Regions from separate parts of the Dyella jejuensis genome, predicted to be linked through region 2. Evidence: riboswitches for the same ligand, from Rfam matches in the RefSeq annotation. Region 2 holds a riboswitch; the other holds the start of a gene.

Region 1 (7,785 bases), on a different contig from region 2:
GCCTGCGCATCATCGTCGCGCAGGAGCGCTCCACTCGTGGCGCCCCCGATTACCTGCCACTGATGCGCAACGAATTGCTCGAGGTCATCAAGAAGTACGTCAACGTCGACCTGGATGCGATCAACATCAATGTCGAGCGCGACAGCGGGCACGAGGTGCTGGAACTGTCGGTGGCGTTGCCGGACGGGAAGCCGGCGGGCGGCGCCGCGACCTGATGTTTTTGTTCCCGCTCCTTTCAGGGAGCGGATTGGGCTAAGCGGCTACTCTGACCCCCGGTTTTTCCCAGCACGGAAGGGTTTCGACCCTTTCACATGACTGCGCCAAGGTCAGCCTTTCGCGAGGGAAACCCCTCAACCCTGCCCGCTCTCGGCAGAAAGCATCATGCATACGCCATGCTCCGTCTCGCCGACCTCGACACTGCCGCCATCGAAGCCCTGCTCGCCCATTACGGCCTGAACCTGGTCCGCGTGGCCGACGGCGAAGCCATTCCCGGCAGCTACTGGGGCGAGGACGAAGCCGGCATCATCGGTAGCACGGTCTACGCGCGCGGCGACACGCCCGTGCACTCGGTCCTGCATGAAGCCGGCCATCTGATCGTGCTGCCGCCGGAACGCCGCGCCGGCGTGCATACCGATGCCACCGACTCGATCGCCGAAGAAGATGCCGTTTGCTACTTGCAGATCGTGTTGGGCGGCATGTTGCCCGGCGTCGGCAGCGAACGGGTAATGATGGACATGGATGCCTGGGGCTATTCGTTCCGGCTCGGCTCCGCCCGCGCCTGGTTCGAGCACGATGCGGAAGATGCCAGGGCCTGGCTGATCGACCACAAGCTGCTTACGCGAGGCGGCGAACCGGTATAGTCGCCGTCGCCCTGTTGCCATCCAGATTGCCGTGCTGAAGAACACCCGTTACTACGACCCCATCAATGACCTGCGTCGCCGCGCAGCGCGCCGGCTGATGCGCCTGGTTTTCGGCAGCCACGGACAGCCGACTGCCGAACCGTTGCCAGCCAAGGGCATCTACCGCATCCTGGTCTGCCATGTCAGCCACAGCCTCGGCAATACATTGTTGCTGACGCCGCTGCTGTCGGAACTGGAAAAGGTCTATCCCGCCGCGGAAATCGACATCCTCACGCGCAGCCCGGTCGCCGGCGGCGTCTACGGCCATTTCTTCAACGTGCAGCGTCTCTTTCGCCTGCCGGCACATGGGGTCGGGCACCCGTTCCAGTTCTTCGGCACGCTGCGGCGCATGCGCAAGATCCGGTACGACCTGGCGATCGATGCCGATCCGTTGTCGCAAACCGGCCGCCTGCTGATGCTGCTGTCGAATGCCACCTACACCCTCGGCTTCAGCAGCCCGAAAAAACATGGCGAAATCACCCACGCGGTTCCACTGCCGCCGGACGAGAGCAAGGGACGCCGCCCGGTCTACTTGCTGCGCAGCGCCATGGGCCGCGATACCACGGCGGATTATCCAGTCCCGGACATTCGCCTGGATGCCGTCGAACGCGAGCACGGCCGCGCCGCGCTGATCCGTTCGCTCGCCGCCGGCGGCTCGGCATCGCCAGGCCATGGCGTGATCGGCATCTTTGCCAATGCAACCGGCAACAAGCTGCTCGGCGAAGACTGGTGGATGCGCTTCATCCGGGGATTGGAAGCGCACCATCCGGCGCACCGCATCGTGGAGATCCTGCCAGCGTCGGGCGCATCGATGCTGGGCTCACGCTATCCCGCCTATTATTCCAGCGACCTGCGCAAGCTCGCCAGCGTGCTGTCCGGTTTGGACGTCTATATCAGTGCAGACTGCGGCATCATGCATCTGGCCTGCGCGTCGGAGGTTCCCACCATGGGCATCTTCACGGTAACCAATGTGGGCGAATGGGGGCCTTATGGCCCCTCTCGCCATGCGGTTGCCGCGCAAGGCGTCGCGCCGGAAGAGGTGGCGCGTACCATCGCAGCCATGCCGGAGTTCAACCACGTACAGCAAGCGACGGACCGCTAGCGAAGCATCCGATCGCAGGTCACGAACAGGCGCGCCCGCCATCTGCGCAGGCATGCGCTGTTCAGCCGGCCATGGCATCGGCTAGCATGTTCAACATGAGGGAGATGGCATGCCTCCCGTCCCGAGCCGGGGCGAACCACCGAAAGGTTGATGATGCCTGCACTACCGGATTCCGGCGGCGCAGGCGTGCCTGTTGCCGTGGAACCGATCTATCGCTATCGGGAGACCACACAACGTGAGCATGAGCGGATTTCTTGCCGTCGGCCTGGGCGGCGCGATCGGATGCTGGATGCGCTGGCTGCTCAGCATCCTGCTCAACCCTCTTTTTCCCACCCTGCCCCTGGGCACCCTGGCCGCCAACCTCAGCGGCGGCCTGATCATGGGTTGCATGATGGGCATCTTCGAACATTTCCAAGCCCTGCCGCCGGAATGGCGGCTGTTCGCGATGACCGGCTTTCTCGGTGGCCTGACTACATTCTCGACCTTCTCCGCCGAGGCCAATACATTGCTGCTGCGCGGGCAATTGGCCTGGTTCGGGGCCCATGTCGCGGTGCATCTGGTCGGCAGCCTCGCCATGACCATCCTGGGCATCTTCCTGACGCGCGGATTACTGCGCCATTGATAAGGATCGAGCAAGCCATGAGCATCGAAACTTCGTTCGACCACGATCCGGGCAAAGGCGTCTTCCTGCGTTTCTATACGCACGTGCGTGCCAGGCACGATGGGCTGCTGGTATCGGAGTGGCTGCTGGAACTGGCCAAGCGCCATCGGCTGGGCGGAGGCTCGGTATTTCGCGCCACGGCCGGATTCGGGCGGCACGGCGTGCTGCACCAGGAAGCTTTTTTCGAACTCGCTGACGACCTTCCGCAAAAGATCGAATTCCTGCTCAGCGAACCGAACGCGCAGACCTTGCTGCGGCTCGTGCGCGAAGCCGGCGTTGACCTGGTCTACGCATGGTCGCCGGTACATTTTGGCGTCTTGGGCAAGGAAGTGAACGGATGAATCAGGATTCCTTGCGGCAACGCGCCGCCGATCTCCTGGACACGGCGGGCGTGCGCATCGACGGACCCGCTCCGACGGATCTTCAAGTCCATGATGAGCAGCTGTATGCACGTGTATTCGCGCACGGCTCGCTAGGCCTGGGCGAAGCGTATATGGATGGATGGTGGGATGCGCAGGATCTTCCCGGCATGTTCACCAAAATCCTCAGCAGCCATCTGGACGAACACCTCAAGTCGCTGGATACGCTGATCGCCCATCTCAAGGCGCGCTTCATCAATCTGCAACGCGGCCAGCATGCGTTCGAGATCGGCAAGGTGCACTACGATCTTGGCAACGATCTGTTCAAGGCGATGCTCGGCAAGCGGCTGGTTTATTCCTGTGGCTACTGGGCAAAGGCCGACAACCTCGACGATGCGCAAGAAGCCAAGCTCGACCTGATCTGCCGCAAGCTGCGCCTGCAGCCTGGCATGCGCGTGCTCGACATCGGCTGCGGCTGGGGCGAGGCGCTGAAGTTTGCGGCCGAACGGTATGGCGTCACTGGCGTTGGCATTACCGTCTCCAATGAGCAGGCAGCCTTCGCGCGCGAACTGTGCCAGGGCCTGCCGGTCGAGATTCGCCTGCAGGATTATCGCGAGCTCGACGAACCCTTCGATGCGATCATGTCGATCGGCATGTTCGAGCATGTCGGCGGCAAGAATTACCGGGAGTATTTCGAGGTCGCGCGCCGATGCCTGAAAGAAGACGGCTTGTTCCTGCTGCACTGTATCGGCACCAACCAGGCACCCGGGCGGCCTGATCCGTGGATCGAGAAATACATCTTTCCCAATTCGATGATTCCCGCTGCCAGCCAGGTTACCGCAGCACTGGAAGGCCTGTTCGTCGTCGAGGACTGGCACAACTTCGGCACCGATTACGATCGCACCCTCAGCGCCTGGCACGCGAATGTCGAGGCCGCATGGCCTGGCCTCCCAACGAGTTACGACGAGCGCTTCCGTCGCATGTGGCGCTTCTATCTTTCAGTATCGACGGCCGTCTTCCGCAGCCGGCGCGACCAGCTTTGGCAGCTCACGCTCAGCCCGAACGGCGTGCCCGGCGGCTACCGCGTTCCGCGCTGAGCCCCATGCGTGCCTATCGAAAATGGGCCGTACTGCTGCTGTTCCTTTCCTGGGGCACCGCGCTGGCGCATCCAGCCTTGTGGCGAGTCAGCAGCGGCAATAGCACGGTCTATCTGTTCGGCACCGTGCACCTGTTGCCAAACGATACGGACTGGCGCTTTCCCGCCTTGAATCAGGCGCTCGCACAAAGCCAGTCGCTCTGGATCGAATTGACCGATGACGACCAGGCGAGCATGGCTCCGCTGGTGCTGCGTTACGGGCTGGATAGCGCACATCCGCTTTCGAGCCAATTGAGCGAAAGCGATAATGCTGCGCTGGCGAAAGCTGCGCAGCTGGCCGGATTGCCCGGCGGTGCCGCGACGCTGCAACCGATGAAACCATGGCTGGCCGCGCTGACGCTATCGGTAGCGCCGCTGCTCAAGGCTGGCCTCGATCCAGCCGCGGGCGTCGACAACCAGCTGCGTGCCCAGATGGCTCGCGCCGGCAAGCCGGTCCATGGCCTGGAAACGGCCCAACAGCAGATCCGCTTCCTCGCCGAGCTGCCGATGCCGTTGCAATGGGCGTTTTTGCGCGATGCCCTGCGCGACGCAGACAAGGACAAGGATGAATTGCTGGCGCTGGTCGATGCCTGGAAACAGGGCGACGTGGCCGCCATCGCCAAGCTGGAAAACGATGAATTGAAAACCCGCCAACCACAGGTCTACCAGGTATTGCTGGTGAGGCGGAATCAACACTGGGCGGTCCAGATCGAGGCCATGCTCAAGCAGCCTGGAACGACCTTCATCGCGGTCGGCGCGGCGCATCTTGCCGGTCCGGACAGTGTGCAGGCGCAACTGGCGAAACGGGGCGTAGTCGTGCAAGCGGACAATTAAATCGGCGACCGGCTTTTGCGGCAATCGTGCATCAGCCGGTGGCGCTGCGCCAACCTACCCGCTTTTTCTCGCCTCACGCACTCAGAAGTGCGCCGTGATCGGCTTGGGGGACAACGGGAAACGCGGCATATGGATGGTGTAGGAATCCAGCTTGCCCAGATCCTTATAAGTCGCCGTGAGCACCGAGTTGGCAAGGGCGACATCGATACGGTAAACGTGTCCGGCCTGCGCATTGTCGATCTTGATCCACGGACGGTTGATGATGTGCAAGTTGGACAAGGTCAGCCTGATGACCTGCTTGCCCGGCAGCACGCGCACCCATGGCGTCTTGCCGCCGTTGAGTTTCTCCCAGGTGCTCTTGTCGTTCACGCCGGTGATGCCGCACACATAGTCGGGTTGCTCCGCGCACACGACGATGGCGGTATCCGCGTGTGGATGATCCTTGTCCGAGTAGCCCAACAGGGGATGCCGACCCGCGAAGTGCGCGCAGCCTGCGACCAGGACAACAGCCATGGCAACCGCGGCATTGCGTAGAAAATGCATGACTCACCCTGGGATCCGTGGCATGCGGGCATTCTAGCCCAAGCGGCTCGGCATCTGGCACCATCTGTCCCGGTCGGGGAGCGGGAGCCGCATGCGGACCTGCGCTACCGCATGAAGCTCGATGATCCGCCGGAAAAGCGATCACGACCTGGCCCGGCCCCTTCCATTCCCTGTTGCCTTTGCTCCACTTTCCTGGTCAAAACCGAAACATTCCGCCGTCACGGCGTTGCCCCCGGCAGTCGATATCATTCCCATGAACCTGCAAGCCAATTACGAACAGATCCCGCTCAAGGAATACGCCGAGCGGGCCTATCTCGATTATTCGATGTACGTGGTGCTGGACCGCGCCCTGCCCTTCGTCGGCGATGGCCTCAAGCCGGTACAGCGGCGCATCATCTACGCGATGAGCGAACTGGGCCTGGCCGCCAGCGCCAAGCCGAAAAAATCCGCGCGCACCGTCGGCGACGTGATCGGTAAATTCCATCCCCATGGCGACAGCGCCTGCTACGAGGCGATGGTGCTGATGGCGCAGCCGTTCTCGTACCGCTATCCGCTGATCGACGGCCAGGGCAACTTCGGCTCGCCCGACGATCCGAAAAGCTTCGCGGCGATGCGCTATACCGAATCCAAGCTCAACCCGATCGCCGATGTGCTGCTCGGCGAGCTGGCCCAGGGCACGGTGGATTGGGTGGCTAACTTCGACGGCACGCTGGAGGAACCCAGCTGGCTGCCGTCGCGCATGCCGCACGTGTTGCTCAACGGGTCGATGGGCATCGCCGTGGGCATGGCCACCGATATCCCGCCGCACAACCTGCGCGAAATCGCCAGCGCCTGCATCCGCTTGCTGGACGATCCGGACGCCACCGTCGCCGATCTGTGCGAGCACGTGCGCGGCCCGGACTATCCGACGGAAGCGGAAATCATCACCTCGCGCAACGAGCTGCTGGCGATGTACCAAAGCGGCGGCGGTTCGATCCGCGCCCGCGCCGTGTACCGGCGCGAAGATGCCAACATCGTGATCACCGCGCTGCCGCACCAGGTCAGCCCGTCGAAGATCCTCGAGCAGATCGCCGCGCAGATGCGCGCGAAGAAGCTGCCGATGATCGAGGACCTGCGCGACGAATCCGATCACGAGAACCCGATCCGCCTGGTGATCGTGCCGCGCTCCAACCGCGTCGACGCCGACGAGATGATGCAGCACCTGTTTGCCACCACCGACCTGGAAAAGAGCTTCCGCGTCAATCTCAACATGATTGGCCTGGACGGTCGTCCGCAGGTGAAGGATCTCAAGCGCATCCTCGGCGAATGGCTGGGCTTCCGCATCGATACGGTGACGCGCCGCCTCAACCACCGCCTGGCCAAAGTCGAGCGCCGGCTGCACTTGCTGGAAGGCTTGCGCATTGCCTACCTCAACCTCGACGAAGTGATTCGCATCGTTCGCACCGAAGACGAGCCCAAGCCGGTGCTGATGGCGCGCTTCAAGCTCAGCGAGGAACAAACCGACTACATCCTCGAAACCAGGCTGCGCCAGCTGGCGCGGCTGGAGGAAATGAAGATCAATGCCGAGCGCGATCAACTCGAAGAAGAGCGCGCCAAGATCAACGTGCTGTTGAAATCGCCGGCCAAGCTCAAAGGCTTGATCAAGGAAGAATTGCGTGCCGATGCCGCCAGGTACGGTGACGACCGGCGCTCGCCGCTGGTGCAGCGCGAAGCCGCGCAGGCGCTGGACGAAAGCGCGCTGGTCGCCAGCGAACCGGTCACGGTAGTGCTGAGCCAGAAGGGCTGGATCCGCGCGGCCAAGGGTCACGACGTCGATGCGGAGGGCTTGTCCTATCGTGAAGGCGACAGCCTGCTTGCCGCCGTGAAGACCCGTACCACGCAACAGATCGCGGTGATCGACTCCACCGGCCGCAGCTACTCCACGCCCGCGCACACCTTGCCTTCGGCGCGCGGTAATGGCGAACCGCTGACCGGCCGCTTCACGCCACCGGCCGGTGCCCGCTTCGATGCGGTCACCGCTGGCGACAACGACACGCGCCTGGTGCTTGCCACCGATTTCGGCTATGGCTTCGTGACTCGTTTCGAAGCGCTCACCGGTCGCAACAAGGCCGGCAAGCAGATCATCGCGCTGGGCGATGGCGCCCGCGTGCTGATACCCCAAGTGAGCGCCGATCCGGCGCGCGACCGGATCGTGGTGGTGACCACCGAAGGTCACCTGCTGATGTTCTCGGTGGCCGAGTTGCCCGAGTTGG
Region 2 (7,785 bases):
GCTGGCGTGACCCTGACAGAGAAAGACCTGTCTGATCGTGCGGCCGCCCTCGCCGATGCGGTGGTCCGTGATGTCCTGGATGAGCTGCGCCGCGTAACCCGCGACATGGATCCGGATACCGTTGCCCAGGTGCTACGTGGCGTGCCGCCCTTCGCCGCGGCGTTGCCAAACAAATTCTGCGTATCGGCAGGTTCGGGGCCGCGTCTATGGCGTCGTCCGTTGCTGCGGCGGCACCTGCAGCGTGTACTGGATGACCGGTTGACGCAAAGCTTCGATGGGTACGCCAACGAACTGAATCATTGGTTGGATCAAAGCGTGCTGCAGCTACGTCACCACGCCATGGAATCGGCGGACGCCCCGCTTTCCGAACGCCAAACCGACATCCATGTACTTCAAGCCGATCTCGAACGGCTCGTCACATGGCTAGGCGAACCGGATCCCCGAGCATCGGCAAGCATTTCGCAGCGCCCTGGCTAGGCCATGGCCGCCTCGAACGCTCTCCTCTGCCCCGAATGCCGTGCGGCGATCGCGCCGTGACGCGCCACGTCGACGCATTGCTGGCGGCAACTCCATGAGCGATCCGACTACTCCGGACGATACCGCCCAGGTCGCTGCATGGCTTGACGATTTGGCCCGGCGCGAAATGGCCATCGAGGCTATCGCCGCCCTGGGCTCTCGCGCCATCGACCCGCTGGCCAGCTACCTCGAGCACGGTCCCCAGCCGGTCTCCCAATCACGTGTGCTGGCAGTGGAGATGCTGGGACGCCTGCACGATGCGCGCGTACCGAAGCTGCTGCGCAAGCTCCTTCGTGCCCAGCCCTTGCACGATTTGCCGCCCGAACTGTTCGAATCCGAATACCGAGTCAAGGATGCGGCGATCAAGGCGCTGGTGACGCAACAGAATGCTACCGAAAACGACGTTGCCTGGGGCATTCAAAGTGAGCGATTGCCATCCGCCGTTCGTGCGGCGGGGACCTTGGGATTAGCGAGCTTGCTGCCATCGATAGTCGGCTTGCTGACCGATGATGTGCTCGCCGCCCCTGCCGAATCGGCGCTCCAAGCATTGCGACCAGAAAGCATCCGGCCGTTATTGGCAGCAATCCAGGCCTGGCTGGATCCTTCGCAGGACACGCCACGCATCCGTCTGGCGCTCATCCGTGCGTTCCGCTGGCTGGCCGCCGCGAACGTAACCGTAACGGAAAACCTAACGGACCAGGCACTCGACCATGCTAGCCCGATGGTGCAAGGTGCCGCGGCGCTGGTCGTGCGCGATAGGCAGGCTCCCTCCATCGTGGCGGCGCTTTTACATGGTGCGTTGAGCAAAGAGCCGCTATTGGCCTTCGACTGCCGTGATCGCCTTCAAGAAGTGGAGCAGCCGTTGGTTGAGCCGGCATTGGAGGCCTTGCACATCGATAGGGAAACAGACGTCTATGGCAATGCCCATGCTTCGGATATCTGGGGACGCTATTGGCTGTTGACGCGGTTGCTGCAATTAACCCGCCACGATGCCGCCAGTTTGTACCGCGTGATGGCTGTCGTTTCAGAAGGTGAGCTTGTGGCAGGCCTGCATCGATGGACTTCCCCCAGTGCGATCTCGCTCAAAGCGTTGCTACGACACCCCGATTCGCACGTGCGCGCCGCCGCCGCGGCAGCAGTCGAACGGCTGGAACCCTTCGAAACGGGACACTGGCTTGCCGATCGACTGGGCGACCGTGACCGCCATGTGCGGCGGCAGGCCTATGCCGTCTTGCGGCACCGCATCCAGGCGCGGCATATCCGCCTGTCCCGTGCGGACATACCGCTCTGGGCATGGTGTCTTCATCCCCTGAAATGCATGCATCTGCTACTGCTGTCCCGATGCCCATGACGTGGCGACGTCGGCCATTCCTGCAGCGGCGTTATTCCGCCGCGCCGGCGATACCGAATTCAGCCGGGAACTTGGCCCAGAACAAGGGCGCCCCGTCCTCGTGGACGATCTCCAGCAACTTGGCCGCGTCGGTGTCGTCCACGATGAACTCCACCAGGACCGTCATATCACCCGCCAGTTCGAAGAAATGTTGCTCGTGCATCACCCCGTGGCGCCCAAAGCCCGCGATGGCCTTAAAGACCGATCCACCGTGGACGTGGGTCGCCTTGGCCTTCTCCAGAACCCATTCGTAGAGCAGCATGCCGCGGTGCTTCTGGTTCTCGTGCATGTAGAAACGAAGGGAATAACCTTTCATAACGAGCGCCTCCAATGACGAAGTCAGCCAAAAACGCACCGGTATGCCGCGTTGCACCACGCACACTCGTCATGCCTGAACGCGCTCGCCAATCCACACCGGCTCAAGTCGGCATCAGGCAAAAAAGGGATAAAAGTCGGCATATCCAGGGGCGTGCAATACTCGGTGACAATAAACAGCGGCCGAGCTCACGGGTAGCGTCGATACAGCGCCTCCACCCGAAAGCACGGGTTGGTAGGCATCATCAGCCTTGCGGCGGTTCAGGGAGGCATGCCATCTCCCAGGTGCGTCCATAGTCGAGCAGCAAGACGGGATTACGTCAATAGCCGGGCCGTCTGCCGCGGCATTACTGGTTTGCCTGATCAATAATCCAGGGAGCCATGCCTGTATCAACAGCGCCTGTGCCCCCGGATAGACTGAGCAATAGTCGGTGATAAGGCTGCCTGGTTATCGCTTCACCAAGTTGCCGGCGCGCTTTCGCTGGTGTGGCCTGGGTACGCGGCCCTGCGGGGCAATGCAGGAATGCAACAGGGCTTAGCGCGGCTTTTTTGATTTTTCGCCAGTCGCAGGTTTCCTAACCGGCCTATGCGCCTTGCGAGCGCCAGCCGATGGCTCGAGATCCTTCCTTGATGACGAGCCCATATAACCCACCAGCTTCTGCCGCAACTCGTTGACGCTGCCGATACGCCCCATGACATTGCCGCTTTGTTGGATGGCCGACGCAATCAGCAGGCTGAAAAGACTGATCAGGCCACTGTAACTATGCCAAACCCAATTCGCCCGAACCATCAACACATGCGGGGTAAGTTCGCGAGCCCAGTAACAGTCGGTGTCCGTGATCAATACCAGCGGAATACCTCTCGCCGCCACCTCCGTGGCGAGAGGACGGAACTGCTTGAAGTAACGGCGCACATCAATCAGTACCACGCAACTTTTGCGCGTTGAATCGAGCAGCATGTCCAGATAAGCGCCATCGCTACCGGAATGGAACGAGACGTTGGGCCGGACCTGTTGCAGCATCTTGGCAAGCCCCTGGCCCAGGAAGCCCGCATGCTGAAAGCTCGCCACCGATACGCGATCGGCCGACACCAATTGCTTCACGACAGAGTTCCATTCATGCGTCCCCACCAGCGCATGGACTTCGGATAACGCGCGAATTTCTTCTTGCAGGTGCGCGGCCACCGCGTCGCTATCCTTGGATGGCGCCGGCTCCGTGTAGAGCTGCTGCCATGTGCCTTTTCCGCGCAGCGCCTCTTTCAGCTCGGCGACTCCGTCGTAGCCAAGGTTGCGCAAAAACCGCCCCACCGTCATCGCGCTGACGCCCACGTGCTCGCCCAGGGATACGGCCGTCTCGAACGGCACATCATGGATGTTTTGCAGCATGTAGCTGGCGATCTTCTGTTCGGACGCTGTAAAACCGTCCCAGCGGTCTTTGAGCTCTTGCTGCAAGTCCTTGATCATGGCCGTTCTTTCATCCGGAAGGCAGGGTGGTCAGGCCGGCGCCCGGAAGCTTTTCGGAATAGCCCGCGCGCAAGCCCACGACATATAAAAGCGTAGCGGCAAGACCCGCCACTGCGCCAATCATTGCGAAAAACCAGCCATGCGACAGTCCGCTCCACAGCGTGCCCAACACTCCCGCCAACAAATTGCCAAAGAAGCCGGCGAAGAACCAGATCGCAATGCAGGTAGCGCGAAAGCCATCCGGCGCCATGTGGCCGAACAGTCCCAGACCCACGGGCAAGATATACAGCTCACCCAGGGTCATCAGCACGAACCATCCAGCCAGCCAGGCCCAATGCGCATGGGTGCCGTGTGCTTCCGACCACGCTGCCACGAGCGCCAATAGCAAATAGGACACGCCCACTGTGGTGGCGCCGAATGCCATCTTGTGCAACCAAGGCGTTTCGATACCCCGTTTCGCCAAACGTGACCATCGCGCAAGCAGCAAAGGTGTCGCGATGAAAACCAAGAGCGGGTCCAAGGCCTGGAACCAGGTCATCGGGATGCTCCAGGTGGCGGTGACATGGCGATTCACGCCTTCGTCCGCCCACAGGGCAATCGTGTTGCCCACCTGTTCGTAGGCGCCGCGAAATACCACGACGATGGCGGCGATCCCAATTAGAAACAGAAGCCGTTGCATCGCACTACGGTCGAGCGGCGCGCGCGCGGGTATGGCCGGACCGCTTATCCGGATCGTCTCTGCCGGCAGATAACGGCTACCGGCCACATAGATGACCAGCGAAAGCAACATTCCTATGCCGGCCGCAGCGAATCCCCAATGCCAGCCATACGCTTCACCAAGGCTGCCGCAGACGAACGGGGCCAGGAAGGCACCGAGGTTAACGCCCACGTAGTAGACGTTATAGGCGCTTTTGCTGCGCGGATCGCCTTCCCGATACAAACCTTCGATCTGGCTCGCGAGGCTTGGGAGGAATAACCCGTTGCCGAGCGCGATCGTGGCCAATGCCGGATAAAACAACGCTTCGGAAGCCATCATGAAATGGCCAAGCGCCATCGTGGCGCCACCGATGATGACGGCTTTGCGCTTGCCCAGCCAGCGGTCCGCCACCACGCCGCCAAAAACCGGCGTGAAGTACACCAGCGCCGCATAAGCCCCGTAGATGAGCGAGGCGGCTTCCTGGTGAAGATCCAGCCGCTTGGTCATGTAATAGACCAGCAAGGCGCGCATGCCGAAGAAGGAGAACATCTCCCACATTTCGGTCAGGAACAGCACAGTCAGGCCGGGCGGATGTCCAAACCAGTTTCGTTGCCGCAGCGCTGGACTGGTGTTGGACATGGCGGCCGTACTCCTTGAAGACATTACGCGACAGCCGTGGCCGGCCCGCCCCACACGCTATCCGGACACCAGATGCGCCCGTCCCGGTAGCTGACCGAAGGCGTGCGATCTGCACTGATGAAAACCGGACCATCCAGATCCACCACCGAACACATGGCTCCCACCACGAACGCCGGCGCCATCGACCACGATGACCCCCCCATGTTGCCTACCATCAGCTCGAACCCACGTTCACGTGCGGCGTTCGCCAGACGCATAGCCTCGGTCAAGCCGCCGCACTTGTCGAGCTTGATATTGATCACCTTCACCCTGCCCTCCAGCTTGGGCAGATCGTGATGATCCTGCACGCTTTCATCCGCGGCGATGGGTATGGGACTGTCCAGTCCATCCAGCCAGGCTTCCTGGCCGACCGGGAAAGGCTGCTCCACGACAGCGACGCCGGCTTCCACGAAAGCGGGCATGGCCGCGGCAAGCGAATCGGGCGTGAAGCCCTGGTTGGCATCGGCCATCAGCCAGACATCCGGACGCGCCGCGCGCACCGCCCGCACGCGCTCCGCATTGCCGTCATCGTTGGTCAGCTTGATCTTGATGGCGCGCGCATCGAGGAGCTTGCGCGCTTCGTCGGCCATCACTTCCGGATCGTCCGCGCCCACCGTGAACGTGGTCAGCAACGGCCTGGGTGCCTGCATGCCGAGCAATTGCCAGACGGGTTGACCTTGGCGCTTGGCCTCAAGGTCCCAGAATGCGCAGTCCAATGCATTGCGCGCGCCGCCCGCCGGCAGCAGGTCCAACAATTGCTCACATGTGACACCCGACTCGATGACATCGCGCAAGGCTTCGATTTGCGGCTGCATCGTCGAGGGCGTGTCGCGGCGATAATAGACACCGATGCCTTCCCCGCGGCCGCAGACTTCGCCGTCATCGAGCTCCACGATAAGCATTTCGAACTCGGTGAAGGTGTAGCCGGTGATATGGAAGGCTTGCACCAGCGGCAATTTTTCAATGCGCACACGCAACTTCAAGCGGGCGTTCCTGGGCTCTGTCATGGTCGTTCCTCGTATCAGAAGTGCGTGTTGAAGCTGACCAGGCCAAAGGCCAGGATGAACCAGCCCAGGTACAAAGCCGCCAGCCCCAGCAGGGTTTCGCCCAGGCGTACCCACCAACCGCGCCTGGCAAGCCAGGCACGCACTGTGTTCAGCACGATCGCCACGACGCCCACCAGTGCGATCACGCCCACTACGTAAAGCAGACCCATCCACGGCGCTGCCGTACCGTGCAGCAATAGGTTCTCGTTCACGCCGGCGGCGACAATCAGCACGATCCAGCCCAGCAGAGCGACCAGCAGCGCAAGCGCGCCTAGCCGCGACAGCTGGCGCGTGACAAGAAGTTCGGCGGGCACGTTGAGGGATACGCGGTAATGGCGGCGCACGAACCAACCCGCCAGCCAGGTCACTACAGTCACCAGCAGGGTCGCCAGGGCCAGTCCCGCCAGCAGGCCGCCACCACCCAGACTCCTGAGCGTGGATACAGGCTGGAAGACTTCGATCGCGGGCAGGTAATCGGTAGCCCAGTAGCGAATGCTTCCGTCGGGACGGGTGACGAAGTCCAGCTTGTCCTGGCCGTTTACCTCGCGGTACTGCAAGGGACCCACTTCGCGCCAGTGAAGCGGCTTGCCAGCATCGTCCGTCAGCATGGATACGGCCAAGGTGCCGTCCGCCTGCGCCGTGACGCTGGTCTGCGCCAGCATGTAAAGCATGCGCAAGGCGCTTTCATTGCGGCGCGTGGCCTGGTACCAGCCCGCCACACGTTTGGCATCTTGCCTGGCCGAGGGCCACGCGGGTTGTGCTGCCGGCGCATAAGGGAAGTACCGGTCCAGGAAATCGTGGAAGATCGCCGCGCGGATCATCCGGGTTCCCCCCGCATCAGGGCTCCCGGCGCTGTTGAACGACATGAAGATACCCACGTGCTGGTCGAGCAACAGATGCAGGTCGCTATGGAACAACACCGTGTCACCGCCGTGGCCAATGATACGAAGGCCATTGCGGTCTTCCTGATAGAAGCCCAGGTCGAACCCGTTCAAGCCCGGCGCCGGCGTGTATTGCAGGCTATGCATCAACTGGACAGTCGACGGTTGCAGAATTTGCGTATCGCCGTAGTGTCCATCCTGCAGCTGCGCGATCATGAAATGCGCCATGTCCATCGCGCTGCTGCTCATCGCGCCGGCCGGCGCAGGATCGACCAGCTCGAATGGCTGGGCGACCCCGCCGGAGGCGGTCTTGTAGCCTTTGGCCATCAGTGGCGCCAACGCAGGCGGCAACGGTTGCGCAAAGGTGGAGTGCGCCATATCCAAGGGCTTGAAGATGTGCTGCCCGATGTAATCGTCGAAACGCTCGCCTGATATACGTTGCACGATGTAGCCGGCCAGACCGCAACCGTAATTGGAATAGGCAACGATCTCACCGGGCGGGAAAATGCGTGCCGGGATGTGGGTCTTGAGGTAGCGCTGCAGATCCACGTCCGCGATCGAAGCCGGCAGCAGGTCCCTGGCCTCGTCTTCGAAGCCTGGCGTATGCGTCATCAGGTTGCGCAAGGTAATGGGCTTGCCCTGGTAAGGCGGAATCTTGAAGTCCAGGTAATCGTTGATGTCCCGATCCAGGTTCAACCTGCCCTGCTCGACCAGTTGCATCACCGCCGTCCACGTAAACAGCTTGGAGGTCGACCCAGGACGAAACAGTGTCGCCTGCGGCGATACCGGCGTGCGTTGCG

The links. A riboswitch is a leader RNA that binds a small molecule or an ion and turns the genes downstream of it on or off. The one in region 2 is predicted to bind fluoride.
Region 1: another riboswitch for fluoride. It lies ahead of crcB (fluoride efflux transporter CrcB); the one in region 2 lies ahead of ISP15_RS07575 (DUF190 domain-containing protein).

The regions. Positions count from the first base shown of each region.
Region 1 is NZ_JADIKJ010000002.1:395,474-403,258, forward strand. It holds gene minE (cell division topological specificity factor MinE) at 1-215, shown strand, start outside; gene ISP15_RS03485 (hypothetical protein) at 393-860, shown strand; gene ISP15_RS03490 (glycosyltransferase family 9 protein) at 892-2,001, shown strand; fluoride riboswitch at 2,093-2,168, shown strand; gene crcB (fluoride efflux transporter CrcB) at 2,243-2,623, shown strand; gene ISP15_RS03500 (DUF190 domain-containing protein) at 2,641-3,003, shown strand; gene cfa (cyclopropane fatty acyl phospholipid synthase) at 3,000-4,118, shown strand; gene ISP15_RS03510 (TraB/GumN family protein) at 4,124-4,990, shown strand; gene ISP15_RS03515 (hypothetical protein) at 5,072-5,533, opposite strand; gene parC (DNA topoisomerase IV subunit A) at 5,787-7,785, shown strand, end outside.
Region 2 is NZ_JADIKJ010000007.1:48,567-56,351, forward strand. It holds gene ISP15_RS07565 (dynamin family protein) at 1-477, shown strand, start outside; gene ISP15_RS07570 (hypothetical protein) at 572-1,867, shown strand; gene ISP15_RS07575 (DUF190 domain-containing protein) at 1,899-2,222, opposite strand; fluoride riboswitch at 2,451-2,512, opposite strand; gene ISP15_RS07580 (MurR/RpiR family transcriptional regulator) at 2,757-3,683, opposite strand; gene ISP15_RS07585 (peptide MFS transporter) at 3,694-5,019, opposite strand; gene ISP15_RS07590 (dipeptide epimerase) at 5,043-6,065, opposite strand; gene ISP15_RS07595 (serine hydrolase domain-containing protein) at 6,080-7,785, opposite strand, start outside.